One region of the Bradyrhizobium sp. CCBAU 25338 genome, then DNA from elsewhere that is predicted to be linked to it. Evidence: predicted binding sites of a transcription regulator. Region 1 holds the regulator's gene; each other region holds the start of a gene.
The links. Region 1 encodes PhoB, which activates phosphate uptake and scavenging genes when phosphate is short. Its sites were predicted from a motif close to TGTCATNNANCTGTCAT; they were not measured.
Positions count from the first base shown of each region.

Region 2: the regulator PhoB is predicted to act here: its motif matches at 3,286-3,302, upstream of ACM42_RS24780 (DUF47 domain-containing protein).
Region 3: the regulator PhoB is predicted to act here: its motif matches at 6,993-7,009, upstream of ugpB (sn-glycerol-3-phosphate ABC transporter substrate-binding protein UgpB).

Region 1 covers NZ_LFKY01000003.1:483,524-493,368, forward strand. Annotated here, with positions in the region: gene ACM42_RS07550 (SGNH/GDSL hydrolase family protein) at 1-683, opposite strand, end outside; gene ACM42_RS07555 (OpgC domain-containing protein) at 683-1,939, opposite strand; gene apaG (Co2+/Mg2+ efflux protein ApaG) at 2,136-2,528, shown strand; gene ACM42_RS07565 (Hsp33 family molecular chaperone) at 2,782-3,801, opposite strand; gene argF (ornithine carbamoyltransferase) at 3,953-4,888, opposite strand; gene ACM42_RS07575 (aspartate aminotransferase family protein) at 4,888-6,096, opposite strand; gene ACM42_RS07580 (GcrA family cell cycle regulator) at 6,555-7,067, shown strand; gene phoB (phosphate regulon transcriptional regulator PhoB) at 7,302-8,009, opposite strand; gene phoU (phosphate signaling complex protein PhoU) at 8,042-8,758, opposite strand; gene pstB (phosphate ABC transporter ATP-binding protein PstB) at 8,770-9,591, opposite strand; gene pstA (phosphate ABC transporter permease PstA) at 9,588-9,845, opposite strand, start outside.
Region 2 covers NZ_LFKY01000040.1:81,520-91,364, reverse strand. Annotated here, with positions in the region: gene ACM42_RS24795 (peptide chain release factor 3) at 1-1,114, opposite strand, end outside; gene sugE (quaternary ammonium compound efflux SMR transporter SugE) at 1,272-1,586, shown strand; gene ACM42_RS24785 (inorganic phosphate transporter) at 1,579-2,586, opposite strand; gene ACM42_RS24780 (DUF47 domain-containing protein) at 2,599-3,243, opposite strand; gene ACM42_RS24775 (branched-chain amino acid ABC transporter permease) at 3,400-4,368, opposite strand; gene ACM42_RS24770 (branched-chain amino acid ABC transporter permease) at 4,370-5,233, opposite strand; gene ACM42_RS24765 (ABC transporter substrate-binding protein) at 5,306-6,529, opposite strand; gene ACM42_RS24760 (ABC transporter ATP-binding protein) at 6,643-7,389, opposite strand; gene ACM42_RS24755 (ABC transporter ATP-binding protein) at 7,382-8,137, opposite strand; gene ACM42_RS24750 (hypothetical protein) at 8,447-9,127, shown strand; gene ACM42_RS24745 (ArsC family reductase) at 9,131-9,490, opposite strand; gene ACM42_RS24740 (tRNA-binding protein) at 9,595-9,845, shown strand, end outside.
Region 3 covers NZ_LFKY01000035.1:54,363-64,207, forward strand. Annotated here, with positions in the region: gene cmk ((d)CMP kinase) at 241-879, opposite strand; gene ACM42_RS15440 (hypothetical protein) at 1,197-1,802, opposite strand; gene aroA (3-phosphoshikimate 1-carboxyvinyltransferase) at 1,813-3,150, opposite strand; gene ACM42_RS15450 (TIGR02300 family protein) at 3,312-3,722, shown strand; tRNA gene ACM42_RS15455 (tRNA-Ala) at 3,818-3,893, shown strand; gene ACM42_RS15460 (GIY-YIG nuclease family protein) at 4,033-4,269, shown strand; gene ACM42_RS15465 (MarR family winged helix-turn-helix transcriptional regulator) at 4,274-4,735, opposite strand; gene ACM42_RS15470 (organic hydroperoxide resistance protein) at 4,890-5,315, shown strand; gene ACM42_RS15475 (CaiB/BaiF CoA transferase family protein) at 5,491-6,696, shown strand; gene ugpB (sn-glycerol-3-phosphate ABC transporter substrate-binding protein UgpB) at 7,063-8,379, shown strand; gene ugpA (sn-glycerol-3-phosphate ABC transporter permease UgpA) at 8,427-9,308, shown strand; gene ugpE (sn-glycerol-3-phosphate ABC transporter permease UgpE) at 9,308-9,845, shown strand, end outside.

The sequences.
Region 1 (9,845 bases):
AGCTCGGGCCCGCGGGACGGGCTGAACAGGTCGAACTGACCCTGATCATTCCACTGCCGCATGATCGCGAAACGATCGAACAGCGGGATACCGTGCTCCTGCGCCACCACCCGCATATTGTCGAGAAAAGGCTGCGCCGAGATCATGGTTTCAGTGCGTGGACTATACTGCAGATTCATCAAGACGACGTCAGCCCCCGCATTTTGCAATGCAGCAACCCCTTCGGTGACGGCACTGCGAAACTCGTCGGGATCGCTCGCTCGGATAGCGTCCACGGTCCCGGTCTGCCAGATGACCAACGTAGGCGTTTTTGCTTCCATCAGCTTAACGAAAGTGGAGGCGGTCTCCTCTGCCGTTTTCTTGCTCTGTATTTCTACGGAGACATGTACCACCTCCGGCGGCGGCAGCTTCTCCTTGAGGATCGCCTCCATGCGCGCCGGGTACGAGCTGTTCTCCGAAGATGGAATGGTCGTCGAGCGGCTGCCGATGACCAGGATCTCGAGCGGCTTGCCGGCCTTGACGGCGGCGGCGACCTTGGGCAACGCGCTTTCGCTGGTCAGCAGATAGGCCGGCAATTCGCAGGAAGCGGGCGCAGGGGGAGCCGTGGGCGCAGGATCGCCCGCACGCGCCACAGGCGCGGCGACGCATAGCAGGATCAGGCTCAGGAGAACCTTCGCCTTCATCAGCCCCCTCCCGCCAGATCGGCGTTGCCGACGGCGTTTTTGGTCTTCGCACCGCTCTTGTCAGCCACGCGCTTGTACCACGAAATGACCCAGGCCACCCCCCACATGATCAGCACTCCGGAGAGACTAATCAAGGCATGCATGGCTGCGCCGCCGGAGACTTCGGCCAGGATGAAGTGGCCGGCGAAAGCAAGGAAGACGCCGAGACAGAAGATCTCGAGGGAATGCTGGCCGCACAGGATCAGCGGCCGCAGCCAGGGCGACTTCAGGCCCGGCCAGTCCCGCGGCAGGAAGCGCACCGTGAGCGCGGCCAGCGCCAGGAAATGCGTGAAGCGCAGCACGTCGAGATCGGTCTTGTTGATCGGATACATCCATTGCTCGATCAGCTTCGGCATGAACTGGGAGAGCTGCGGCACATACCAGGTCAGCGTCACGTAGAACGACGCGACGAGATAGGCGATCGCCAGCCACATCGTGACGCGTGACGACAGAATACGCGACATGCGGCGCGCACCTCCGAGCGCACACCATGCTCCAAACACGAACAACAATTGCCAGGCAAAGGGATTGAAGGCCCAGAAGCCGTTCGGATAGGCCGATAGATAAAGATCGTACTCCCAGGTGACCGCGTAGAGCACGACCGAAAGGCCGAGGGTGACGTCGGGGCGCCATTTCATCGACCACAGGATCAGGGGCAGCGCCAGCATCAGCACGATGTAGAGCGGCAGCACGTCCATGTTGACGGGACGAAAGCGCAAGAGCAGCGCCTGCACGATGGTGACGTCCGGCTGCTTGAGGAAGTCCATGATACCCATCTCTTCGGTGTAGAGCGGGTTCTCGAACCTGGTCGCCACGTAGGAGATTTCGGCAAGGAAGATCGTGAACAGGAAGACGTGGGCGACGTAGATTTGCCAGACCCGGCGCAGGATGCGCGCGGTGGCGATGACGACGCCGCTCTCCAGCATCGCCCGGCCGTAGACGAAGGCGGCGGTGTAGCCGGAGATGAAGATGAAGATCTCCGTAGCGTCGCTGAAGCCGTAATTGCGGATCGTGAACCAGGTCAACAGACTCGGCGGCAGGTGGTCGATGAAGATCAGCCACAGCGCGAGCCCGCGGAACAGATCGAGCCGGAGCTCGCGCTCGCCGATGGCGGGCAGCGTGATGGCCGGCGCGGCGGCGCGCGGCTTGGTCCCTGCGGGTCTGGCCTCCGCGGTCCCCGCGATCGTCGATCCCGTCACTTGGTCGGCAATGGTCATCGGGGCCTAAAAACCCTTCCGCAAAACGCGACGTTGAAAGAATGTAAGGGTCCCGCCGTCGTCTCGCAAAGCGGCCCGGATCATATAAGGGAATCTCCCTTTGGGGTGTCCTTCCCTTCGAATTCTGGCGGGACGATGTCGCCAAAGCCGTCTGTGGCGTTTGGTTCCCGGGACGGATTTGGCTATTATAGCAACCATGTACCGCGCCGTGACCCGCCAGATTGAAGTGACCGTCGAGCCGAACTTTGTTCCGGAGCAGTCGTCGGCCGACCGCTCGCGCTATTTCTGGGCCTATACCATCGTCATCACCAATTCGGGCGAGGAGACCGTGCAGCTCAAGACGCGGCACTGGATCATTACCGATGCCTCGGGCCGCCAGCAGGAGGTGAAGGGCGAGGGGGTGGTCGGCGAGCAGCCGATCCTGGCGCCCGGCGAGCGCTTCGAATACACCTCCGGCGTGCCGCTCTCGACCGCCTCGGGCTTCATGACCGGCCGCTACCAGATGGTCAGCGAAACCGGCGAGCGCTTCGAGATCGACGTGCCGACGTTCTCGCTCGACAGTCCCGACAACAAGCGGGTGTTGAACTAAAGCATGATCCGGAAAAATGCACAGCGGTTTTCCGAAAAGATCATGCTGAAACAACAACCTGAAGCGCGATGACGATTCATCCTAGTCGCATCGCGCTTTAGCGCGGTGTCGTAGGGCGGGCAGAGGCGCAAAGCGCCATGCCCACCATTCCGGTCGTCGCACAGGACATGGTGAGCACGCTCCACTTTGCCTACCCTACGATGTCCGAACCTTTGGCGAACTGCCTCCACATCGTCTTTGCGAGAATGCCGCGTCAGGCGTCTTCCACGCCCGCCTCGTGGGGCGAGAACTGGTACACCGATGAGCAGAACTCGCAGGTGACGACGACCTTGTCGTCCTTGACCATTGCGGCACGATCGTCCGGCGAAAAGCTCTTGAGCATCGAGGCGACCGCATTGCGCGAGCAGGAGCACTGCGCCTTGAGGACCTGCGGATTGAACACGCGCACGCCGCGCTCGTGGAAGAGACGGTAGAGCAACCGCTCGCCCGAGAGTTCGGGATCGATCAGCTCGACGTCTTCGGCGGTCTCCATCAGCGAACGCGCCTCGACCCAGGCGTCGTCTTCGGCGACGCTGTGCACTTCGACACCTTCAGGCGCATCGCCGGGATGCAGATCGGCCTGCCGGGCGCGCTCCGGCGCCTTCGGCAGAAACTGCATCAGCATGCCGCCGGCCCGCCAGCGATGCTTGCCGCCGTCGCTCGAGCGCCACTCCTCGCCGACCGCAAGGCGCACGCGCGTCGGAATCTGCTCGGAGCGGAGAAAATATTCGTGCGCGGCGTCTTCCAGGCTACCGCCGTCGAGCGCAACCAGACCCTGGTAGCGGCTCATGTCGGGGCCCTGGTCGATGGTCATGGCGAGATGGCCGCGGCCGAGCAGCGTGCCAGACTGCATGCCAGCGTCCTTGGCCTCGCCGAGGCGCTCGGCGTCAAAGCGGGCATAGGCGCGCAGGCGATCCGGCGCCATGTAGTCGACGACCAGGAACGACACCGGACCGTCGGTCTGAGCCTGGAGAATGAAGCGACCTTCGAATTTCAGCGCGGTGCCGAGCAACGTCGTCAACACGATGGCTTCACCGAGCAGCTTGCCGACGGGTGCGGGATAATCGTGCTTGGTCAGGATATCGTCGAGCGCCGGGCCGAGCCGCACCAGCCGCCCGCGCACATCGAGCGCATCGACCTCGTAAGGCAGCACGGCGTCGTCGATCGGAACCGCCGATGGTGCGCGAACCGGGCCTTCTGGCCCGGTTTTCATGTCAGGGGATTGGGAAACCATGGCGCGTTATCTGGGGTCGGAGGGCTGAGAATGGAAGGGGGGCGGCTACCACCACATATTCCGCTATCGTTCCGGACAAGCGAGCGGAGCGAGCGCTGATCCGGGACGATAGCGGCGCGCGGGGCGACAGCAACGCCACCACACGCCCCCGCTATTTCACCGCGTCGAAGCACCAGGCCAGAATGCCCTTCTGCGCGTGCAGGCGGTTCTCGGCCTCGTCGAACACGACCGATTGCGGACCGTCGATCACTTCATCCGTGACCTCCTCGCCGCGATGGGCTGGCAGGCAGTGCATGAACAGCGCATCGGGCTTGGCCAGCGACATCAGCTTGGCATTGACCTGGTAGGGCTTGAGCACGTTGTGGCGGTGCTCGCCCTCCTTGTCGCCCATCGACACCCAGGTGTCGGTGACGACGCAATCGGCGCCGCGCACGGCGGCTTCCGGATCGGTGCCGAGCACGATCGGCGCGCCTGACGTCTTGATCCAGTCGCGCATTGCCTTCTTCGGCGCGAGCTCCGGAGGTGTTGCGACGTTGAGCTGGAATTTGAAGCGCTCGGCGGCGTGCGCCCAGGACGCCAGCACGTTGTTGTCGTCGCCGGTCCAGGCCACCGTCTTGCCCTCGATCGGGCCGCGATGCTCCTCATAGGTCATGAGGTCGGCCATCACCTGGCAGGGATGCGACCGCCGCGTCAGGCCGTTGATCACGGGCACGGTCGCATAGGCCGCGAGCTCCAGCAGCGCCTCGTGATTGAGGATGCGGATCATGATGGCGTCGACATAGCGCGACAGCACCCGCGCGGTGTCGGCGATGGTCTCGCCGCGACCGAGCTGCATCTCGGCGCCGGTGAGCATGATGGGCTCGCCGCCGAGCTGGCGCATGGCGACATCGAACGACACCCGCGTCCGCGTCGAGGGTCGCTCGAAGATCATCGCCAGCGTCTTGCCTTCGAGCGGCCTGACCGGCTGGTGCGCCTTCTGCTTCGCCTTCATGGCGGACGAGGCGGCGAGCATGCTCTTGAGCTCCGACAGCGGCAGCTCGTTGATGTCCAAAAAGTGCTTTGGAGCTTTATTGGGCGTCTTGCTCATCAGCTTGCCGCCCGCTTGGTCTGGCTGGACGAGATCGCAGTGCAGGCGCGTTCGAGCCGCCCGACGCTGTCCTCGATCTCCGCCTCGGTAACGATCAAGGGCGGCAGGAAGCGCACGACATTGTCGCCGGCTCCGACGGTGAGCAATTTTTCGGCGCGCAGCGCCGCGACGAGATCGCCCGAGGGCACCACGGCCTTGATGCCGATCAGGAGCCCCTCGCCGCGCACCTCGCTGACGACATCTGAATGGCGATCGATCACGGAGGCGAGCTTCTGCTTCAGCAGCAGCGACATTTTCTGCACGTGGTCAAAGAAGCCGGGCTTGAGCATGACGTCGAGAACGGCGTTCGCAGCCGAGATCGCGAGCGGATTGCCGCCGAAGGTCGAACCATGCGAGCCCGGCCCCATGCCGCGCGCAGCGTCGGCGGTGGCGAGCACCGCGCCGATCGGGAAACCGCCACCGAGCGCCTTCGCCAGCGACATCACGTCGGGCACAACACCGGTACGCTTGTAGGCAAAGAGTTCGCCGGTGCGGCCCATGCCAGTCTGCACCTCGTCGAAGGCGAGCAATAGGCCGCGCTCATTGCAGAGCTCGCGCAATGCCTTCAGGAACGTGGGAGGCGCAGAACGAACGCCGCCCTCGCCCTGGATCGGCTCGATGAGAATGCCAGCGGTGTGCGGGCCGATCGCCTTCTTCACAGCTTCCAGGTCGCCATGCGGCACCTGGTCGAAGCCGTCCATCGGCGGGCCGAAGCCCTCGAGATATTTTGCAGAGCCGGTGGCGGCCAGCGTCGCCAGTGTGCGGCCATGGAAGGCGCCCTCGAATGTGATCATGCGGTAGCGCTCAGGATGCCCCTTGGAGAAGTGATGGTGGCGCACCAGCTTGATCACGCCTTCCAGCGCCTCGGCGCCGGAATTGCAGAAGAACACGAAGTCCGCAAAACTCTCATTGCACAGACGCGCCGCGAGCTTCTCGCCGTCCGGGCTCTGGAACAGGTTCGACATGTGCCAGAGCTTCGTCGCCTGCTCCTGCAACGCCTTGACCAGAGTGGGATGCGCATGGCCGAGCGCATTCACCGCCACGCCGGAGGTGAAATCGAGATAGCGATCCCCATTGGTTGCGATCAGCCAGCAGCCTTCGCCGCGCTCGAAACCGAGGTCGGCCCTGGCGAAAACGGGGAGCAAATGCGGCGCGGCGCTGTTCGTCATGACGTCACTTGAATGTTGCGGACGGTGTGACGCGCGCATTACGCAACGCACCATTGACCGGCCCGGAAAACGAAACGTGCCGCCTTTTAAGGGCGGCACGTAGGACTATCTTATGCCTGGCAAGACGGGTGTCAATGCCGCCCGGAAAGCCCCGCGAAACGCTGAATCCGTAGTCTTGCGGTGCCGATTTCGCGGGATTTTCACCACGGAACATGTGGACGCGAGTCGGCGGACTCTTGCGCGGGAGTCACGCCATATTGTAGCGTTTGGACTGTCAGATACGACATCTCGTGCAGCAGTTCTGATCCCTTAAGTCCTCATGTACCGGCGTAAACGTTCGGGCGTCTTGAGCGCGCCCGGCGAGCCTTAAGGGATTCTGGCCGCACGGGTTTTTCAAGGCTTAGGCAATCGCTGCGAAGGCCCCAGGATGGTAGGCGCGCAGCGAGGGAAAGGGTGCAATGACGGTTTTGACCTGGTCCGATGATCGCGTCGAGCAGCTGAAGAAGCTTTGGGAGGCCGGACTTTCGGCCAGCCAGATCGCGGCGGAGCTCGGCAATGTGACCCGCAATGCCGTGATCGGCAAAGTGCACCGGCTCGGCCTGTCCGGCCGCGCCAAGAGCCCTTCGTCGGCAGCGCCCCGGCCGCGCAAGGCGCGGCCCGCGCAGCACATGATGCGGGTGACCCGCCCCGTTGCCCGCGGCAACACCGCGCTGGCGCAGGCCTTCGAGGTCGAGGTGGAGGCCGAACCCGTCACCTACGACAATGTGGTGCCGATGAACCAGCGGCTGTCGCTGCTGGAGCTGAACGAGGCGACCTGCCACTGGCCGGTCGGAGATCCCTCGAGCCCGGATTTCTTCTTCTGCGGCGGCAAGGCGCTCTCCGGCCTGCCCTATTGCGCCCAGCATTCGCGCGTGGCGTATCAACCCGCAGCGGATCGCCGGCGCGCGCCGGCGAAGCCGGGCACGCGGTGAGTTTGCGGATTTAGCTGACTGCAGCCGTCACACGATGACGGCTCGACTTACTCGGTGTCATCCCCGCGGAGGCGGGGATCCATAACCACAGGGCGCAGTGATTGCGCGAGATGGCTACTGCGAGTCTTCGCCAAACCACGTCTTGTGGTTATGGATCCCGGGCTCGCGCTACGCGCGCCCCGGGATGACGGCCAAGATTGTTGCCGCGGCTCGCTAATTCGACATCCACAAAACTCAGGTCTGCTCCGCCTTCGCGAACCGATCGTCCAGCGCATAGCCGGCGCCACGCACGGTGCGGATCGGATCCTGCTCCCGGCCGAGATTGAGCAGCTTGCGCAGGCGGCCGATGTGGACGTCGACAGTGCGCTCGTCGATGTAGATGTCGCGGCCCCAGACGCTGTCGAGCAGCTGCTCGCGCGAGAACACGCGGCCGGGATGCTCCAGGAAGAACTCCAGCAGACGATATTCGGTCGGGCCGAGATCGATCGGCCGGCCCGAACGCGCCACGCGGCGCTTGTCGCGGTCGAGCTCGATGTCGCCATAGGCGAGCACGGTGGCGAGCCGCTCGGGGCTGGCGCGCCTGAGCAGGCCCTTCACGCGCGCCAGCAGCTCCGGCACCGAGAACGGCTTGACGATGTAGTCGTCGGCACCGGTCGCAAGTCCCCGCACCCGCTCGCTTTCTTCGCCGCGCGCGGTCAGCATGATGATCGGAAGCTGCTTGGTTTCGGGACGGGTGCGCAGCCGCCGGCACAGCTCGATGCCCGACAGGCCCGGCAGCATCCAGTCGAGCACGATCAGATCGGGAATGTGCTCCTTGAGGCGGGTGTCGGCATCATCGCCGCGCATCACCGTCTCAACGTCATAGCCGTCGCCTTCGAGGTTGTAGCGAAGAAGCTCGGTGAGAGCTTCCTCGTCCTCAACCACCATAATGCGTGCGCCCATGTTGTCGTCGCTCCTTGGGTATTCGGCACCGTTTAGGTATTCGGCACCGTCGTGGCGAAGGTCGTCATGTCGCCCTTCGGCCGCTTGTCGGTGATCGCCTGACCCTCGATCATGTAGAATACGGTCTCGGCGATGTTGGTGGCGTGGTCGCCGATCCGCTCGATGTTCTTGGCACAGAACATCAAATGGATGCAGAACGAGATGTTGCGCGGATCCTCCATCATGTAGGTGAGGAGTTCGCGGAACAGCGAGGTGCAGATGGCATCGACTTCCTCGTCGCCCTTCCACACCGCCATCGCTGCCGGCAGATCGTGCGCGGCATAGGCGTCCAGCACCGACTTGACCTGCTGCTGTACGAGGTCGGTCATGTGTTCCAGGCCGCGGAACAGTTTCAGCGGATGAAAATCCGTCTCCAGCGCTGCGACGCGCTTGCCCATGTTCTTGGCGAGATCGCCGATGCGCTCGAGATCGGTCGCGACGCGCATGGCCCCGACGATCTCGCGCAGATCAACGGCCATCGGCTGGCGGCGGGCGATGGTGAGCACGGCGCGCTCCTCGATGCGCTTCTGCAGCGTGTCGAGTTCGGCGTCGGTGGCGACGACGCGTTGACCGAGCGCGACGTCGCGGCGGATCAGCGCGTCGACGGAATCGACGATCATGCGCTCGGCGATGCCGCCCATCTCGGCGACCAGGCGGGTGAGTTCCTGGAGGTCGGTATCGAAAGCCTTTGCGGTATGTTCAGAACCCATGTTCCGTCTCCTCAGCCGAACCGGCCGGTGATGTAATCCTGCGTGCGCCGGTCGGTCGGCGACGTGAAGATCTTGCTGGTGTCGTCGAACTCGATCAGCTCGCCGAGATACATGAAGGCGGTCTTGTCGGAGACGCGGGCCGCCTGCTGCATGTTGTGGGTGACGATCGCGATCGTGTAGTTCTCGGACAATTCCTGGATCAGCTCCTCGACCTTGGCGGTCGAGATCGGGTCGAGCGCCGAGCAGGGCTCGTCGAACAGGATCACCTCGGGCCGCACCGCGACGGTACGGGCAATGCAGAGGCGCTGCTGCTGGCCGCCGGAGAGCGACAGGCCGGAGGCATTGAGCTTGTCCTTGACCTCGTTCCACAGCGCGCCGCCGCGCAGCGCCTTCTCCACGCGATCGTCCATCTCCGATTTCGAGATCTTCTCGTAGAGGCGGATCCCGAAGGCGATGTTCTCGTAGATCGTCATCGGGAACGGGGTCGGCTTCTGGAACACCATGCCGACCCGCGCGCGCAGCAGATTGAGGTCGAGCTTGGGGTCGAGCATGTTGGTGTGGTCGAGCATGAGCTGGCCGGTGGCGCGCTGGCCCGGGTAGAGGTCGTACATCCGGTTGAAGATACGCAGCAGGGTCGACTTGCCGCAGCCGGAAGGGCCGATGAAGGCCGTGACGCGATTGGTGCCGAGCGCCAGATTGATGTTCTTCAGCGCATGGTGCTCACCGTAGTAGAAATTGAGGTTGCGCGCCGTGACCTTGGCAGGCGCCTCGGGCAGCGGCTGCGAGCCGGGGTGAACGGTCGGCGCGCTTACGGAAACAGACATTTCACTCATTTTGCGGTCCTCTCGGCACCAAGGATGCGGGCGCCAATGTTCAGGGCAAGCACAGTCAGGGTGATCAGCAGCGCACCGCTCCAGGCGAGTTGCTTCCAGTAGGCGTAGGGGCTCTGCACGAAGTTGTTGATGGTCACCGGCAGGTTGGCCATCGTCTTGTCCAGGCCGAGGCTGAAGAATTGGTTCGACAGCGCGGTGAACAGCAGCGGCGCGGTCTCGCCCGCGACGCGAGCAGTGGCCAGCAGCACGCCGGT
Region 2 (9,845 bases), on a different contig from region 1:
CGACGTCGCCGGCGAAGGCTTCGTCCGCCACGGAGCGATCCTGCGCGAAGAAGAATTGCGGGCTCGACAGCGGCATGCTCTTGCCGGTGCGCACGAGCTTCGCCTTCATGCCGCGGCTGAGTTTGCCGGAGCACAGCCGCGCGAAGGCGATGCGGTCACGGTGGTTCGGATCCATGTTGGCCTGGATCTTGAACACGAAGGCGCTCATGCGCGGATCGGTGGCCTCGACCTTGCGCTGGTCGCTGTCCTGCGCACGCGGCTCGGGCGCGAACTTGCCGAGGCCTTCCAGGAGGTCGCCGACGCCGAAATTGCGCAGCGCGCTACCGAAATAAACCGGCGTCAGATGACCTTCGCGGAACGCCTCGAGCTCGAACGGCTTTGATGCCGCCGTGACAAGCTCGAGCTCGTCCTTCACGGCAGCGACGTCGAGATTGGCGTTGAGCTTGGCCAGCTCCTCAATCTCGATCTGCTGCGCCGCACCGGTCTTGGCGCCGCCGCCTTCGAGCAGGCGCACGCCGCCATTGACGACGTCATAGGTACCGAGGAAGTCGCGGCCGCGGCCGACCGGCCAAGTCATCGGCGTGGTGTCGAGCGCCAGCGTCTTCTCGATCTCGTCGAGCAGCTCGAAAACGTCGCGGCTCTCGCGGTCCATCTTGTTGATGAAGGTAATGATCGGAATGTCGCGCAGGCGACACACCTCGAACAGCTTCCGGGTGCGCGCCTCGATGCCCTTGGCGGCGTCGATCACCATCACGGCGGAATCGACCGCGGTGAGCGTGCGATAGGTGTCTTCCGAAAAGTCCTCGTGGCCCGGCGTGTCCAGGAGGTTGAACACGAGGCCTTCGAACTCGAAGGTCATCACCGAGGTCACGACCGAGATGCCGCGTTCGCGCTCGATCTTCATCCAGTCGGAACGCGTATTGCGGCGCTCGCCCTTGGCCTTGACCTGGCCAGCGAGATTGATGGCGCCGCCGAACAGCAGCAGCTTCTCGGTCAGAGTGGTCTTGCCGGCGTCAGGGTGGGAGATGATCGCAAAGGTCCGCCGCCGCGCCACTTCGGCGGCAAGCGGGGAACGGGCCGGCGATTCGGCTGTGGTGATGGCGATGTCGGACATGGCGGGAGCGTGTGGCAGGGAAAACGGGCCTGATCAAGCCTCATTTGGTGATTGCGGAGCCATTCGGCCAGCCCCATATCGGCTTTCGGGAAGGACGGCCTTCCGTTTCTCAGCACCTCAGCCGCGGGGACGACCCTGCCTTGAATGGAGGGTCGTCATGGCCTGGAGCATCCTGTTCGTCGCCGGTCTTCTCGAGATCACCTGGGCGATTGGCCTGAAATACACTGAGGGTTTTACCAGGCTTGTGCCGTCGGTGATCACCCTGGCGGCCATGGCCGGCAGCGTCATCCTGCTTGGACTTGCGCTCAAATCGCTCCCGGTCGGAACCGCCTATGCGGTCTGGACCGGCATCGGCGCGGTGGGCACTGCGACGCTCGGCATCGTCCTGTTCGGCGAGCCGGCAACGGCCTTACGCCTTGCCAGCATCGCCCTGATCGTCGCCGGGATTGCCGGACTGAAGCTCGTCACTTGACGAAGATCTCGACCAGCCACCAGGTCAGCGCCGCGACGATGGCCGAGGCCGGGATCGTGATCACCCAGGCATAGACGATCGAGCTTGCGACGTTCCAGCGCACCGCCGAGACGCGGCGGGCGGCGCCGACGCCGACGATGGCACCGGTGATGGTGTGGGTGGTCGAGACGGGAACTCCGAGATAGGTCGCCATGAACAGGGTCGCGGCGCCCCCCGTTTCGGCGCAAAAGCCCTGCATAGGCGTCAATTTCGTGATGCGCAGGCCCATGGTGCGGACGATGCGCCAGCCGCCCATCAGCGTGCCAAGCGCCATCGCCGCCTGGCAGGACAGAACCACCCAGAACGGCACCGAGAACTCGCCGCCGAGATGACCCTGCGAATACAGCAGCACCGCGATGATGCCCATGGTCTTCTGCGCGTCGTTGCCGCCATGGCCGAGCGAATAGAGCGAGGCGGAGGCGAATTGCAGGATGCGAAAGGCGCGATCGACCGCGAACGGCGTCGAGCGCACCGAGGCCCAGGACACGATCGCCACCAGCATCGTTGCGAGCAGGAAGCCGACCAGCGGCGACAGCACGATTGCCAGCACCGTCTTGGACAGGCCGCTCCATACCGCGGCCGAAATCCCCGCCTTGGCCATACCGCCGCCGACGAGGCCGCCGATCAACGCGTGCGACGACGAGGACGGGATGCCGAGCGCCCAGGTCACGAGGTTCCAGACGATCGCGCCGACGAGCGCTGCGAAGATCACCTGGGCGTCGACGACCGCGGGATCGATGATGCCGGTGCCGATGGTCTGCGCGACGTGCAGTCCGAACACCATGAAGGCGATGAAATTGAAGAAGGCGGCCCAGAACACCGCGAATTGCGGCCGCAGCACGCGGGTCGAGACGATGGTCGCGATCGAATTGGCGGCGTCGTGCAGGCCGTTCAGGAAGTCGAACAGCAGCGCGACGGCGATCAAGCCGACCAGGATGGGAAGACCCAACGCGGCATCCACGGCGGCCCTGCCCTACACTTGCTCGATGACGATGCTGTTGATCTCGTTCGCGACGTCGTCGAAGCGATCAGCCACTTTTTCGAGGTGGTCGTAGATCTCGACGCCGACGATGAAGTCCATGGCATTGCCGTCGCGATGCTTCAGGAACAGCTCCTTCATGCCGATGTCGTGGAGATCGTCGACCCGGCCCTCCAGCTTGCCGAGCTCTTCGGTGATGGCGGTCAGCATGGCGACGTTCGGGCCGATCGATTGCATCAGCGGCAGCGCACGCCCGACCAGATTGGCGCATTCGATCAGGAGCCCGCCGATCTCGCGCATGGGAGGCTCGAAAGTGCGGACCTCGAACAGCATGACCGCCTTGGCCGTCTGCTGCATCTGGTCGATGGCATCGTCCAGCGACGTGATGAGGTTCTTGATATCGCCGCGGTCGAACGGGGTGATGAAGGTGCGGCGCACCGCCGTCAGCACCTCACGGGTGATGTTGTCGGCATCGTTCTCGAACTGGTTGACGCGCTGGCAATAGACCGGCGTCTCCTCGCCCCCATTGAGCATGCCCTGGAGCGCGATCGCGCCCTGGATCACCGTCTGGGCGTGCCGGTCGAACAGATCGAAGAACCGTTCTTCCTTGGGCAGGAACGCACGAAACCAACGCATCATGGGAATAGGCTACCGGTTGGAAATGGTCAGGCCCGGAGGGGCTGTCATGAAACTGTCATAGACCATTTTCGATCCGCGCGCGTGTCATCTCACGCCCGCGGAGCCGGATCATCCACCGCTTTCATGCACTAATGAAATTGATGCAAGATCAATCGCTTAGAGTGACCGGCGGAAGTAATGCGCGATTTCACCGATGACGCCGCGGCGGAAGGTGAGCACGCAGATCACGAAGATCGCGCCCTGGATCACCGTCACCCACTGGCCGAAGCCCGCTAGATATTGCTGCATGGCGATGATGACGAAGGCGCCGACCACGGGACCGAAAATGGTCCCGAGACCACCGACCAGCGTCATCAGCACGACCTCGCCCGACATCGACCAGTGCACGTCGGTGAGCGAGGCGTTTTGCGCCACGAACACTTTCAGCGCACCGGCAAAGCCGGCAAGCGTGCCCGACAGGACGAAGGCCAGGAACTTGTACTGGTCGGTGCGGTAGCCGAGCGAGATCGCCCGCGGCTCGTTCTCGCGGATCGCCTTCAGCACCTCGCCGAACGGCGAGTTGATGATGCGGAAGATCAGGAGGAAGCCGGCAAGGAAGCCCACCAGCACGACGTAATAGAGCACCGTCGGCTTGGAGAGATCGAAGATGCCGAACATGGGCCCCTGCGGGATGCCCTGGATACCGTCCTCGCCGTGGGTGAATGGAGCCTGGAGATAGATGAAGTACAGAAGCTGCGACAGCGCCAGCGTGATCATCGAGAAATAGATGCCCTGGCGGCGGATCGAGATGTAGCCGGTGATGATCGAGAGCACGAACGCCGCAGCGATGCCGACGAGGATGCCGAGCTCCGGCGGCAGCGCCCACACCTTCAGCGCATGCGCGCTGCAATAGCCCGCCGTGCCCAGGAACATCGCGTGGCCGAAGGACAGCAGGCCGCCGTAGCCGATCAGCAGATTGAAGGCGCAGGCGAGCAGCGCAAAGCACAGCGCCTGCATCACGAAGAAGGGATAGACGCCGGTGAACGGCACGGCCGCCAGCAGCAGCGCCATCAGCACGAACACGATCATCTCGTCGCGCATCGCGCGAGGGGTCACCGGCAGCGTGTCGTCCGTCAGGGTTGTCATCTCAGGCCGCCCTTCCCGTCAATCCCGTTGGCTTCACCAAGAGCACCAGCACCATCAGCACGAACACGACGGTGTTGGAGGCCTCGGGGTAGAAATACTTGGTCAGGCCCTCGATCACACCGAGCGCGAAGCCGGTGATGATGGAGCCCATGATCGATCCCATGCCGCCGATCACGACCACCGCGAACACCACGATGATGAGGTCGGCGCCCATCAGCGGCCGCACCTGGTTGATCGGCGCCGAGAGCACGCCGGCGAGCGCGGCAAGGCCGACGCCGAGACCGTAGGTCAGCGTGATCATGCGCGGCACGTTGATGCCGAAGGCGCGCACCAGCGTCGGATTTTCGGTGGCGGCGCGCAGGTAGGCGCCGAGCTGCGTCTTCTCGATCAGGAACCAGGTCGCAAGGCACACCACCAGCGAGAACACGACGACCCAGCCGCGATAGACGGGTAAGAACATGAAGCCGAGATTCATGCCGCCCTTGAGCTGATCCGGAATGGCGTAAGGCAGGCCGGAGGAGCCGAAATAGTTCTGGAACACGCCCTGCACGATCAGCGCGATGCCGAAGGTCAGCAGCAGGCCGTAGAGATGATCGAGCCCGGTCAGCCATTGCAGCATGGTCCGTTCCAGGATCATGCCGAAGATGCCGACGATGATGGGCGCGAGCAGCAATGCCCACCAGTAGTTGATCCCGCCGAGGTTCAGCAGGAAATAGGCGACGAAGGCGCCCATCATGTAGAGCGCGCCATGGGCGAAATTGATGATGTTGAGCATGCCGAAGATCACGGCAAGCCCGAGACTGAGCAGCGCGTAGAACGAGCCGTTGATCAGTCCCACCAGTAGCTGAGCGTATAGAGCCTGCATCGATCCCGCACCCGGTCCCTTCGGCGTTCCCTGAAAGTCGCCCGCAGGCCTCGAGGCCTGCGGGCCGTTATCTTACTTCTTCAACAGCGCGCACTTGCTCTCGGACAGCGGCGTGAAAGCCTGGTCGCCCGGCACCGTGCCGACCAGCTTGTAGAAGTCCCATGGCCCCTTGGACTCCGAGGGCTTCTTGACCTCGAACAGATAGGCGTTGTGGATGGTGCGGCCGTTGGGCTGGATCTCGCCCTTACCGAACAGGTCGTCCTCGGTCGGCATCGACTTCATCTTCTCAACGATCTTGACGCCGTCATGAGGATTGCCGCCGAGCGCTTCGAGGGCCTTGAGATAGTGGCGCACGCCGGCATAGACCCCGGCCTGCACCATGGTGGGCGGGGCATTGTTCTTCATCTTCTCGGCGAAGCGCTTGGAGAACGCCCGGGTCTTGTCGTTCATGTCCCAGTAGAACGTCTCGGTGAAATTGAGTCCCTGCGCCGTCTCGAGGCCGATAGCCTTGACGTCGGTGAGGAAGAGCAAGAGCGCCGCGAGCTTCTGGCCGCCCTTGCCGATGCCGAACTCGGCCGCCTGCTTGATCGTGTTGGTGGTGTCGCCGCCGGCATTGGCGAGGCCGATGATCTTGGCCTTGGAGGCCTGCGCCTGGAGCAGGAAGGAGGAGAAGTCCGGCGTGTTGAGCGGGTGCTTGACGCCGCCGAGCACCTTGCCACCGTTGGCCGTGACGACCGCGCTGGTATCTCGCTCGAGCGCCGCACCGAAGGCGTAGTCCGCGGTCAGGAAGAACCAGGTGTCGCCACCGGCCTTCACCAGCGCCTGGCCGGTGGTATGGGCCAGCATGTAGGTGTCGTAGGTCCAATGCACGGTGTTGGGCGAGCACTGCGCGTTGCTGAGGTCGGAGGTCGCCGCACCCGAATTGATGTAGACGCCGTTCTTTTCCTTGATCACGTTGTTGACGGCGAGCGCCACGCCCGAGTTCGGCACGTCGACGATGACGTCGACCTTGTCGACGTCGAACCACTGCCGCGCGATCGCGGTGCCGATATCGGGCTTGTTCTGGTGATCGCCGGAGATCACGTCGATCTTCCAGCCCTTCGCGGCGAGGCCGGAATCCTCGACCGCCATCTGCGCGGCGAGCGTCGAGCCGGGGCCGCCGAGGTCGGCGTAGAGCCCGGACTGATCGGACAGCGCGCCGATCTTGACCGTCTTGTCCTGCGCCAACGCGACGCCTGTTGCGGCGAAGGTGAGCGCGGTGGTCAGCAGCAATGACGCAATCGACCTGGTCTTCATGCAACTTTCCTTTTTGAATTTTCTCGTTGGCAGTTCTTCAACTCGAGCACGATCTCTTCGGAAAACCGCGACGCACTTTGCGCTGACGCGGCCCTCTGGATCCCGATCATGCTCTAGACGCCCAAATAGGTGTGCAGCTTGTCCATGTTGGCGGCAAGCTCCGAGTTGGAGAATCCGTCAATGATCTTGCCGTGCTCGACCACGTAGTAGCGGTCGGCGACGGTGGATGCGAAGCGGAAGTTCTGCTCGACCAGGAGGATCGTGAAGCCCTCCTTCTTGAGCCGCGCAATGGTGTGACCGATCTGCTGGATGATGACGGGCGCAAGGCCCTCGGTCGGCTCGTCCAGCATCAGGAAGCTCGCGCCGGTGCGCAGGATGCGCGCGATCGCGAGCATCTGCTGCTCGCCGCCCGACAGCTTGGTGCCCTGGCTGCCCAGCCGCTCCTTCAGGTTCGGAAACAGATCGAAGATCTGGTCGAGCGGCAGTCCGCCCTCGCGGACGACCGGCGGCAACATCAAGTTCTCCCGCACGTCGAGGCTGGCGAATATGCCCCGCTCTTCCGGGCAGAACGCGATGCCCATCCGCGCGATCCTGTCGGAGGTTGCGCGGATGATCTCCTGGTTGTTGAACTTCACCGAGCCGGAGCGCTTGCCGATGATGCCCATGATCGACTTCAGCGTGGTCGTCTTGCCGGCGCCGTTACGCCCGAGCAAGGTGACGACCTCGCCCGCGTTCACGTCGAAGTTGATCCCGTGCAGGATGTGGGACTCGCCGTACCAGGCTTCGAGGTTGCGGACTTGAAGGATGGGTCCGCCGGTCGCAGCCCTGGCCGGGGCCTCGGCGATCGCAGTGTCAGGCATGACCGGCTCCCAGATATGCTTCCTTGACGCGCTCGTCCTTGGTGAGCTCGGAGTAATGGCCCTGCGCGAGCACCTGCCCGCGCGTCAGCACGGTGATGATGTCGGAGAGATTGGCCACGACGCTCAAATTATGCTCGACCATGAGGATGGTGTATTTCGCCGAAATGCGCTTGATCAGCGCCGCGATCTTGTCGATGTCCTCGTGGCCCATGCCGGCCATCGGCTCGTCGAGCAGCATCATCTCTGGGTCGAGCGCGAGCGTCGTTGCTATCTCAAGTGCGCGCTTGCGCCCATAGGGCATCTCGACCGCGGGCGTGTTTGCAAACTCGCTGAGGCCGACATCGTTGAGCAACTCGCGCGCGCGATCGTTGAAGCGATTGAGAACGGACTTGGAGCGCCAGAAATCGAACGAAGAGCCGTGCTGGCGCTGAAGCGCGACACGGACATTCTCCAGCGCGGTGAGATGCGGAAATACCGCCGAAATCTGGAACGAACGCACAAGACCCATGCGGGCCACGTCGGCCGGCGCCATCGCCGTGATGTCCTGCCCCTTGTAGAGGATCTTTCCGGCTGACGGTTTGAGGAACTTGGTCAAAAGATTAAAGCAGGTCGTCTTGCCGGCCCCGTTCGGGCCGATCAACGCGTGAATGCTCCCACGGCGAACCTTGAGCGCAACGTCGCGGACGGCGAAGAAGCCCGCAAACTCCTTGGTCAAGCCTTCCGTTTCGAGAATGAACTCATCGGCCAAACAGATTTCCCCCTGCCCGCGCGAGGCGCGTGGCTGTCCTTGTTGCTTCGGCTGTCCGGAGGACTTGGAGCCCACCCGGGGCGCCGCCTCCGGGCGCGGAATATGCCGGAGGTGACGGGGGTTAGGCAAGGCAGAAAGCTGAGCAGATCAGGCCTCTGGCTGGGATACAAATGCTCCCTTAGTCGGAGATGTCTGGATGTCGTGCCTGCCCGGCCTCCCGGTTCGCAAGGCACCGGCCATCAAGCCGTCGTTAACGGTCTTTCGTTCCGTGCGCCAGCCTTCATCGAAAATTTTCCCACAGGCTGGATCATGCGCGCGTCTTCACGTGCGGAGAATATTGCTTTGGATTTTGCAAACGCCGCTCCCTCCGTCGTCAAATCGATCCGGCAACGCGATCTCCTGAACACGTGGCTGCGACTTTATGCGCGCCAGCAGATCGCGCCGGCGATCTGGGAGTATCAGCCCGCGCGACTCGAGGAAGAGCTCTCGGATCTCATCTACTATACGGTCGAATTTTCGACGCCGACGCCGCGCCTCGTCATCCAGAGCGAAGGCACGCGCATCTCGCGTGCCTATGGACATACCGGCAAGGGCGTCCTGCTCGATGATTATGTCGGGCCGCGGCTCGCCCCGTTCGTGATACCGATATATCATGAATGCGTCGCGCGCGGGCTGCCCGTCTACAGCGTCGCCAATGTCGAGGACATCTACGGGCGCATCGTCGCCTATGAACGGCTGCTGCTGCCCTTCCAGACCGACGGCAAGGTCTGTCATGTCATCGCGTCGATCAAGACGTTCTGCGAGGACGGCGGCTTCGAGATCAAGAACCTGATGCGCGGAAATGACGCGCTGCCGCGTCCAAAGCTACGCGCTGTGATCGATCGGGAGTTGTTTCATCGCGCCCCTGCCCGCATCGCGCCCGCCGAGACGGTCGAGTTCTCCGACCAGCCGGGGCCCGGCATCACCGCCGAGACCATCGAGCTGAACTAGCGGTCAGCGCGCTTTGGCGCCGACCTCCTTGGCATAGATATCCGGCTTGAAGCCGACCAGCAGCTTGCTGCCGATTTCCAGCACCGGTCGCTTGATCATCGATGGTTGCGCTAGCATCAATGCCAACGCCTTTTTCTCGCTCAAGCCTTCCTTGTCGGAGTCCGGGAGCTTCTTGAAGGTCGTCCCGGCGCGATTGAGCAGCGTCTCCCAGCCGACCTTGTCGCTCCACTGCTTGAGCTTGTCCTTCTCCACGCCCGCCGCCTTGTAGTCGTGAAACTCGTAAGGCACGCCATGAGCATCGAGCCAGGCGCGGGCCTTCTTCATGGTGTCGCAGTTCTTGATGCCGTAGATGATGTTGGACAAGACGTTTCCTCGCGCATGCGTGATGCTTCGGTTGCGGCGTTGTACGAAACTCCGGTTCGCGCGACAATATTGCGGACCACCCCAACTCTCCGAGCGGACATCCCATGCACGTTACCCACGATCCCGCAGCTGCCGCCTCACCGACCATCGACTTCAACAGCTTCCTCGCAGTCGATGTTCGTGTCGGCACCATCGTCGACGCCAAGCCGTTTCCGGAGGCGCGCAAGCCGGCTTGGCGGCTGTGGATCGATTTCGGCCCTGCCATCGGCGTGCGCAAGAGCTCGGCCCAGATCACCGAAAACCACCCGCTCGAGACCCTCGTGGGGCAACAGGTCGCGGCCGTCGTCAATTTCCC
Region 3 (9,845 bases), on a different contig from region 1:
CGGCCGTTGGGTTCATGGGCGCATCGCACGCGCAGTGTCGGAAGGTCCGCAAAACCTTCGAGCGACCGCTCGCTGCCCCGGCTTGGCGCCGGAACAGCGGGAGCGGGCCGGCAGGGGCCCGCGCGTTCGATACGTGGAATCTTTGTCCGGAGCCTGGATCGCGCCGGCCCCGAAACAGGGACCGAGGGTATCGACATCAAAGAGGCGGGAGCGGGCGCTTCCTCCAATGACGGCTGCGGCTTAACCCCGCGACCGGCCCGCTCGGACAGCCTCGATAATGTCGATGGCAGCCCGGACGCCGCCTTCTATATCCAGTTGGGAGTTATCTAGCAAGTGAGCATCCGGGGCCGGTTTCAAAGGCGCAATCGGCCGGTTCTTGTCGCGCTCGTCGCGCTGGATGATGTCGGCGAGCACGGCGGCCTCGTCCGCCTCCTCGCCCCTCGCCCTGGCCTCCATGGTGCGGCGGCGCGCGCGAACCTTGGGGTCTGCCACGACGAAGATCTTCACGTCGGCATGGGGGCAGATCACGGTTCCAATGTCCCGGCCGTCCAGCACCGCCCCGGGCGGATCGGCGGCGAACTGCCGCTGGAAGTTGACAAGGACCTCGCGGACCCTGGGGATCGCCGAGACGATCGAGGCACCCTCGCCGGCCTTCTGGGTCTTCAGCGCGGGATTGCCAAACTTTTCGGGGTCGAGCTCCAACGCGGCCTGCACCGCAGCCGCCTCGTCGTTGAGGTCGTGCCCTGACTGCATCAAGGCATAGGCGACCGCGCGATAGATCACGCCGGTATCGAGATGACGATAGCCGTAATGGTGGGCGAGACGCTTGCCGAGCGTCCCCTTGCCCGAAGCCGCGGGCCCGTCGATGGCGATGATCATGTCACTCAAACCTTGGCTGTCTGCGGCCCGCGCGCTCGTCGCAATGGCCGCTCTTCCGCAAAAATGTTGCGAGACGCGAACTCCGCGGGGCTCGCAAAAGTGAGATATTCGCGCATCGCGTCGGACGGCGATGACGTCGTGAACCATGGCTCGGCAAGGCGCCGCGCCGGATCGCAGACCCACGCTGGCACCCGACCGCCGGCTCGTCCTCGATCGTCTCGTATTGAGCGCAGGCGGTCCCTGCCAGATCGAACGTGTCCACGAATTCGGCCAGGACCGCGTCCCGCGGCGCGCCAGCCCGAATGCGATCGACGGCTTCAGCGAGGGTATTCGGGCGCATCCGCTCCTCCCCCGAGATCCATGTTCTTCAGCAAGAAGCGTTGCTTCTCCGAAGATGCCGCGCTGACGGGAAAATACCGGCCAAGCAGAGCGATGGCTTCCTCTACGGTCGAGATTCCAACCAATTTCATCAAGTTCAAGATATCCAGCCGCTCCGTCTCCCCGCGGACGGGGTCCGTGATGCGGAACGCCTTCAATTTCAGTGCCAGAAGATATTCAGCGGACGGCACCCAAACCTCAAGCCCCGGCGGCGTGCCATCGCGCGGGAAGGTCCCAAATTCCAGATGATCCGCGGCGCGGTCGGCGAGTGGACTGAGATGAAATACGAGGTGGTCGTTGAACCAGTCGGCACCCCATCCATTCCTTGCGGCAATATCGGCCGTTGTTCTTTCCAGCCAATCCGGCAGCGGGCGCTCGAGCTTCGAGACGTCGACATCTTCGGTCGCGAAGCGGAAATTGCTGGCCAGCATGAGGGCCGAGCCGTCATAGACCGCGATCTGAAGCTTTGTTCCGGCGTCGGCCGCAGCACGACCGATCGAATCGAAAGCGTCCAGCAAGGCGTCGCGATCGAAGGCTACGCTCATAGCCGCGGCCTCATGAGAACTCGGCCCCTAGCGAACGCATCATCGGAATGAAATCCGGGAAACTGGTGGCGATGAAAGCGGTGTCGTCGACCGTCACCGGCTGGTCGGAGGCGCAGCCCATCACCAGGGCCGACATCGCGATGCGATGGTCCATGTGGGTGGCGACGGTCCCGCCACCGGGGACATGGCCGCGGCCCTCGACGATCAGATCATCGCCTGAGACCTCGACCTTGACGCCGTTGACGCGGAGCATGGCGGCGGTCGCCTCCAACCGGTCGGATTCCTTGACGCGCAGCTCCTGCAGGCCGCGCATGATCGTCGTGCCCTCGGCGAAGGAGGCTGCGACCGCCAGCACCAGATATTCGTCGATCATCGAGGGCGCGCGCTCCGGCGGCACCTCGACGCCGCGCAGCTTCGAGGCGCGCACGCGCAAGCGCGCCATCGGCTCGCCGGCATCGCCCCGCACTTCGCTCTCCTCGATCGAGGCACCCATTTCGCGCAGCGTGGTGAACAGACCGGTGCGCAGCGGATTGGTCATGACGTCGGACAGCACGATATCGGAGCCCTCGACGACCAGCGCCGCAACAATCGGGAAGGCCGCCGAAGAGGGATCGGCGGGGACGACGACATTAGCGCCATGCAGCTCGGGCTCGCCCACCAGCGTGATGCGGCGGCCGTGCTGACCTTCCTGGGCCGAGGTGATGTCGGCGCCAAAATGCTTCAGCATCAGCTCGGTGTGGTCGCGGCTGGCCTCGCTCTCGATCACGATCGTGGTGCCCGGCGCAGCCAGGCCCGCCAGCAGCACGGCCGATTTGATCTGGGCCGAGGCGACCGGGGTCCTGTAGATGATCGGCAGCGGATCGCGCGCGCCCTGGAGGGTCAGCGGCAGGCGGCCGCCCTCGCCCCCGGACACGACCCTGGCGCCCATCTTTTCCAACGGATCGAGGATCCGGCGCATGGGGCGGCTGCGCAGCGAGGCGTCGCCGTCGAACACCGCCGAGATCGGGCATCCGGCAACGGCGCCCATGACCAGCCGGCAGCCGGTGCCGGAGTTGCCGAAATCCAGCGCCGCCTTGGGCTGGGCGAAGCCCCCAACGCCCACGCCCTGCACCTTCCACGCGAAATCGCCGGTACGCTCGACCCTGGCGCCGAGCGCCTGCATGGATTTGGCTGTGTTGAGGACGTCCTCGCCCTCCAGCAGGCCCGAAATCCTGGTCTCGCCGACCGCGAGCGCGCCCAGGATGAGGGCACGGTGGGAGATCGACTTGTCCCCGGGCACCCGTACTTTCCCGGTCAGGGGACCGCTGGCGCGAGCCCGGAGCGGCCTCGGTTGGTCGGAATGGGTCAAGATTGTGTCCTTGGATGCACCCTCACCGGGCTGCGGCGCAGGTACCACATGGTCCGCGCCTCGTCACGGGCATGTCTTTCTCCTGTAATGCGCTATTGACAGCGGGCCGCCAACTAGCCAAGTGAAACACCGCTTTTTCAGACATTCCCAGGATTCCTGCCGTGGCCAAGTCCGAACTCGGAACCAAACGTATTTGCCCGACCACGGGCAAGAAGTTCTATGACCTCAACAAGAATCCGGTGATCTCGCCCTATACCGGCGAGGTGGTGCCGATCGCCCCGGTGGCGCCCGCTCGCGTCCCCCGCGGCGCCGAAGCCCGGCACGCGGCGACAGCGGATGCCGCGCCGGAGCCGGCGGAGGCCGAAGAATTGGTCTCACTCGAGGAGGCCGATGCCGAGGAAAATACCGGCAAGGTCAAGGCCGTCGTGCCGGAATCCGAGGATGATATCGAGGTCGATGAGACCATCGACGACGACGATGACGATGATTCGACCTTCATTGCCGACGAGGAAGAGGGCGATGAGGACGTGACCGACATCATTGGTGACGTCGGAGGTGATGAAGAGACTTGAGATCAGCCCTGATCTGTGAAAAAGGGTGCACCGCGCGAGTCGCTCGGCTCGCCGGTCCGGGGTGATCGACCAGGTTCACCCCGGTGAAAGACTAAGGGGCCATAGCTCAGCTGGGAGAGCGCTTGCATGGCATGCAAGAGGTCGGCGGTTCGATCCCGCCTGGCTCCACCAGCCTTCGCTGGCTTCGCCAGCTACGGCTCGGCAAGCCCTGTCGTAGCGAAGGCTGCCGCGGCGTAGCCCGAAGGGCGAAGCCGGGCTTCAGGAGATCGAAAGCGGATGTAAGCTTCCCGCGACAGCCGGGGAGCGTGCCGTGAAATACGTTTATATCCTTGAGAGCCTCGATTCCCTTCACTTCTACATCGGCATCACGGATGACCTGCGCGCCCGACTGGCAAAGCACAATGCTGGGGAGGTGCCTCACACCTCGAAATACGCGCCTTGGCGTCTTAAGACGTACATTGCGTTCAGCAACGCGAAGCAAGCGGTCGCGTTCGAGAGATACCTGAAGTCAGCCTCCGGCCGCGCCTTCGCCAAGAAGCGCCTCTAACCCCCTACTCCCCGATCACCGCATTGAGCCTGTTGCGAAGCGCGACGATCTCGTCCTTCATCGCGACCAGTTCCGACACCGAGCAGTCCGACGCCGCAAGGATCGACTGCGGCACGGCGCGGGCCTTTTCCTTGAGCGCGTATCCCTGCGGCGTCAGCGCGATCAGCACCTGGCGCTCGTCCTCGCGCGAGCGGGTGCGCTTGACGAGATGGGCGGCCTCGAGCCGCTTGAGCAGCGGCGTCAGCGTGCCCGAATCCAGGAAGAGCTTCTCGCCGATGTCCTTGACCGGCACGTCGTCGCGCTCCCACAGCACCAGCATCACCAGATATTGCGGATAGGTCAGGCCGAGCCGGTCGAGCAGCGGCTTGTAGACGCGGTTGAAGGCATGCGCTGCGGAATAGACCGCAAAGCAGATCTGGTTGTCGAGCCGCAGCGGCGCGTCCGCTGCCGATGGTTTCCGGGCCATTTGAGAATCTCACGAGGTTCGGCCGCATTGTGCGGCCGGTCGGCGGCACATTCAATTGCGAACAATTAAATGTGAGGTAGCGCAATTTCAATTGCGTGCAATCTAATTGCCTGCAATAAAGATCGCGCCCACCCCAAGATCCAGGAAGACCACAATGTCCGTGAACGTCCTCTACAAGACTAGCGCAAAAGCCACCGGCGGCCGCGACGGCCATGCTGCGACCCTCGACGGCGCGCTCGACGTCAAGCTCACCACGCCGAAGGAGCTCGGCGGCGGTGGCGGCGCCGGCAACAATCCCGAGCAGCTGTTTGCGGCCGGCTATGCCGCCTGCTTCATCGGCGCGATGAAGTTCGTGGCTTCGCAGGGCGGCCCGAAGGTTCCGGCCGACGCCTCCGTCACCTCGACCGTCGGCATCGGACCGCGCTCCGAAGGCGGCTTCGGCCTCGACATCGATCTGGCCGTCTCGCTGCCGGGCCTTGCCCGCACCGAGGCTGAGGCGCTGGTCGCGAAGGCGCATCAGGTGTGCCCCTACTCCAATGCCACACGCGGCAATGTCGACGTTCGCCTGACGGTCGTCTGATCGAAAGTGCGGATGGGCTGGCCCCGGGACCTCCCCGGGCCGGCCGCTTCGCTGTTTTGCCACGCCGCGGCATTGACGCGCGACGGCGCATGCGGCCCCACGCCAGGAGCCATTGCTGCTCCCGGCAAACCTCGCTAGGCCTGTGACCGAACCTCGACACAGGAGAAGCGAAGGCATGAGTTCTGAAGCCGCCCCAGGTGCCATGAGCGGACTGCGCGTCATCGATCTCACGCGCGTGCTCGGCGGTCCCTACTGCACCCAGATCCTCGCCGACCATGGCGCCGACGTGATCAAGGTCGAGCCGCCCGCGGGCGACGAGGTGCGCGAATGGGGTCCTCCCTTCCACGAGGAGGACGCGGCCTATTTCGTCGGCATTAACCGCAACAAGCGCTCGATCGGGCTCGACCTCGCCGCCGAGGGCGGCCGCGCGGTGCTGCTCAAGATGCTGGAGACGGCCGACGTCCTGATCGAGAATTTCAAGCCGGGCACGCTGGAGAAATGGGGCATCGGCAACGAGAGCTTGCGCGAAAAATTCCCGCGCCTCGTGCATTGCCGGATCTGCGGTTTCGGTGCCGATGGCCCGCGCGGCGGCAACCCCGGCTATGACGCCATCATCCAGGCCATGACCGGCATGATCGCAGCGACCGGCTCGCCCGAGAGCGGGCCGATGCGGATCGGCGTGCCGCTGGTCGACATCACCACCGGCCTTTATGCGGCGATCGGCATCCTGATGGCGCTGTCGGAGCGGCAGCGCTCCGGCAAGGGCCAGTTCCTGGAGACGACGCTGTACGAGACCGGTCTTGCCATCATGCATCCGCACACAGCGAACTATTTCATGCATGGCAAGCCGCCGAGCCTCACCGGCAACGAGCACCCTAACCTCGTGCCCTACGCGATCTTCCCGACCAAGACCGACAACATCTTCATCGGCGTCGGCAATGACGGCACCTTCCGCAAGCTCGCCAAGGAGATCGGCAAGCCCGAGCTCGGCACCGACCCGCGCTTTGCCCGCAACAAGGACCGTATCGCCAATCGCGAGGCGCTGCGTGCCGAGCTAGCCGCCGTGTTCAGCCAGCACGAGGCCGAGCCGCTGTGCAATCGCCTGCTCGCGGCAGGCCTGCCCGCTGGCCCCGTGCAGAAGATCGACCAGGCGTTGACCAACCCGCACACGATCTACCGCGGCGATATTATCGAGAAGGACTGGTACAAGGGCGTCGCCTCGCCGATCCGGCTCGATCGTTCAAAGCCGAGCCTGCGCCGCCTGCCGCCGAAATTCAGCCAGCACGCCGCGGAGGTGCTCGGCGAGTTCGGCTACTCCAAGGCCGAGATCGACGCGATGGTCGAGAAGGGCACGGTCTGCGGCCCCGAGCGCAAGCGCTGAGATAAGACCGGGATCGAGCGTCGCCGCAGGTGCGCTCCCTCCCCCGCTTGCGGGGGAGGGCTGGGGAGAGGGTGTCTCCGCGAAGGGACAGTCCCCCAGAGGATAAAGCCCTCACCCGGCGCTGCGCGCCGACCTCTCCCGCAAGCGAGAGACATTTGGAGCCTGCGGCCTGGCCGTCAGCCTCACACAACGATGCCGCACTGCGGCGCGACCACACGCGTGCGGCGCGCACGTCTTCGCCTATTTGACGGCTTCCCTTTTCCAGCGCTTGCCGCTTTCGTTTCGGCCGCTTACACAGTCATGTGAACGTCATATGGTGCTGCTAGCGCAAGCGCTTCTTCAGTGACGGGCAAGGGAGGATTCTTGATGGCTCTTCGACATTTTGGTGCGGCTGCCGCATTTGCACTCACGGTCGGCTTGTCGGCTTCGCCGGCGCTGGCTGTGACCGAAATCCAGTGGTGGCACGCGATGACCGGCGCCAACAACGACGTCATCGTCAAGCTCGCCAACGACTTCAACGCCGCGCAGAGCGACTACAAGGTGATCCCGACCTACAAGGGCAACTACGCCGATACGATGAACGCCGGCATCGCGGCGTTCCGCGCCGGCAACGCGCCGCACATCATGCAGGTGTTCGAGGTCGGCACCGCCACCATGATGGCCGCGACCGGCGCCGTGAAGCCAGTCTACAAGCTGATGGCCGAGACCGGAGAGAAGTTCGATCCGAAGGCCTATCTGCCCGCGATCACCGGCTACTATTCGACCTCGAAGGGCGAGATGCTGTCCTTCCCCTTCAACTCGTCGTCGACCGTCATGTGGGTCAATCTCGACGAGCTGAAGAAGGCGAATGTCGAGATCCCGAAGACCTGGCCTGAAGTGTTCGACGCCGCCAAGAAGCTGCACGACAACGGCCATCCCACCTGCGGCTTCTCCAACTCCTGGGTCACCTGGGTCAATCTCGAGCAGCTCTCCGCCTGGCACAACGTGCCGCTCTCGACCAAGGCCAACGGCCTCGACGGCTTCGACACCGTGCTCACGTTCAACGGCCCGCTCCAGGTCAAGCATCTCGAGAAGCTGGTCGAGCTCCAGAAAGACAAGACCTACGACTATGCCGGCCGCACCAACACCGGCGAAGGCCGCTTCACGTCAGGCGAATGCCCGCTCTACCTGACCTCGTCGGCCTTCTTCGGCAACGTCAAGGCGCAGGCCAAGTTCGCCTTCACCGCGGTGCCGATGCCCTATTATCCCGACGTGAAGGGCGCGCCGCAGAACTCGATCATCGGCGGCGCCTCGCTCTGGATCATGGGCGGCAAGTCGGCGGAAGAATACAAGGGTGTCGCGAAGTTCCTGACCTTCCTCTCCGATACCGATCGTCAGGTCTATATCCACAAATCGTCGGGCTATCTGCCGATCACCAAGGCGGCCTATGAGAAGGCCAAGGCCGAAGGCTTCTACAAGGATCAGCCCTATCTCGAGACCCCGCTGCTCGAGCTGACCAACAAGGAGCCGACCGAGAACTCCCGCGGCCTGCGCCTCGGCAACATGGTGCAGCTCCGCGACGTCTGGGCCGAAGAGATCGAGCAGGCGCTGGCCGGCAAGAAGACCGCCAAGCAGGCGCTGGATTCGGCCGTCGAGCGCGGCAACACGATGCTGCGGCAGTTCGAAAAGACCGCCGTGAAGTAAGGCGACAAGCGGCAGGCCGGTGAAGCCGGCCTGCTGCTGCGGGCATCATGCAAAAGCAAGCCATTTTCCAATCCAAGCTGTTGCCCTACGCGCTGGTTGCGCCGCAGCTCGCGATCGTCCTGATTTTCTTCTACTGGCCTGCCTTGCAGGCGGTGATCCAGTCCTTCCTGCTCCAGGACGCCTTCGGCCTCTCGACCAGCTTCGTCTGGTTCGAGAACTATATCGACCTGTTCAAGGACCCCGCCTATTTCGAGGCGATCCTACGCACCTTCTTCTTCTCGTTCGCGATCGCGGTGTCGTCGCTGTCGTTTGCGCTGCTGCTCGCCGTGATGGCGGACAAGCCGCTGCGCGGCTCGATGCTCTACCGCACGCTGCTGATCTGGCCCTATGCGGTGGCGCCGCCGGTCGTCGGCGTGCTCTGGATCTTCATGCTGCATCCCTCGCTCGGGGTGCTCTCGCGCTATCTGCGCGCCCTGGGCATCGACTGGAATCCGCTGCTCGACGGAGACCAGGCCGCGGCGCTGATCATCCTCGCCGCCGCCTGGAAGCAGATCTCCTACAATTTCCTGTTCTTTCTCGCCGGCCTGCAGAGCATCCCTCGAAGCGTGCTCGAGGCCGCCGCGATCGACGGCGCGCGGCCGATGCGGCGGTTCTGGACCGTGACCTTCCCGCTGCTGTCGCCGACCATCTTCTTCCTCCTGGTCGTCAACATCGTCTACGCCTTCTTCGACACGTTCGGCATCATCGACACCATGACCCGGGGCGGCCCCGGCAAGTCGACCGAGACGCTGGTCTACAAGGTCTATACAGACGGCCTGCTCGGCGGAAATCTCGGCAGCTCCGCGGCACAGTCGGTGATCCTGATGATCATGGTCATCGTGCTGACGGGAATCCAGTTCCGCTTCGTCGAACGCAAGGTGACCTACTGATGGTCGAGGAAGAGGGCTTCCGGCGCTACGTCGCCCACATCATCCTCTGGATCGGGATCGCGATCGTCGCCTTCCCGGTCTATCTCGCCTTCATCGCCTCCACGCAGGACAACGCGGTGATCGCCAACGGCCAGATGTCGCTGCTGCCGGGCGGTCATTTCCTCGAAACCTACTACCAGACGATCTTCGTCGGCACGAGCGGCTCGACCCGCGAGCCGGTCGGCAACATGATGCTGAACTCGCTGGTGATGGCGCTGCTGATCGCCGTCGGCAAGATCGCGATCTCGATCATCTCGGCCTATGCGATCGTGTATTTCCGCTTTCCGTTCCGGATGCCGATCTTCTGGCTGATCTTCATCACCCTGATGCTGCCGGTCGAGGTGCGCATCTATCCGACCTACAAGATCGTCGCCGATCTGCACATGCTCGACAGCTATGCCGGCCTGTCGCTGCCGCTGATCGCCTCGGCCACCGCGACGCTGCTGTTCCGCCAGTTCTTCATGACGGTGCCGGACGAGCTGCTGGAGGCCTCACGCA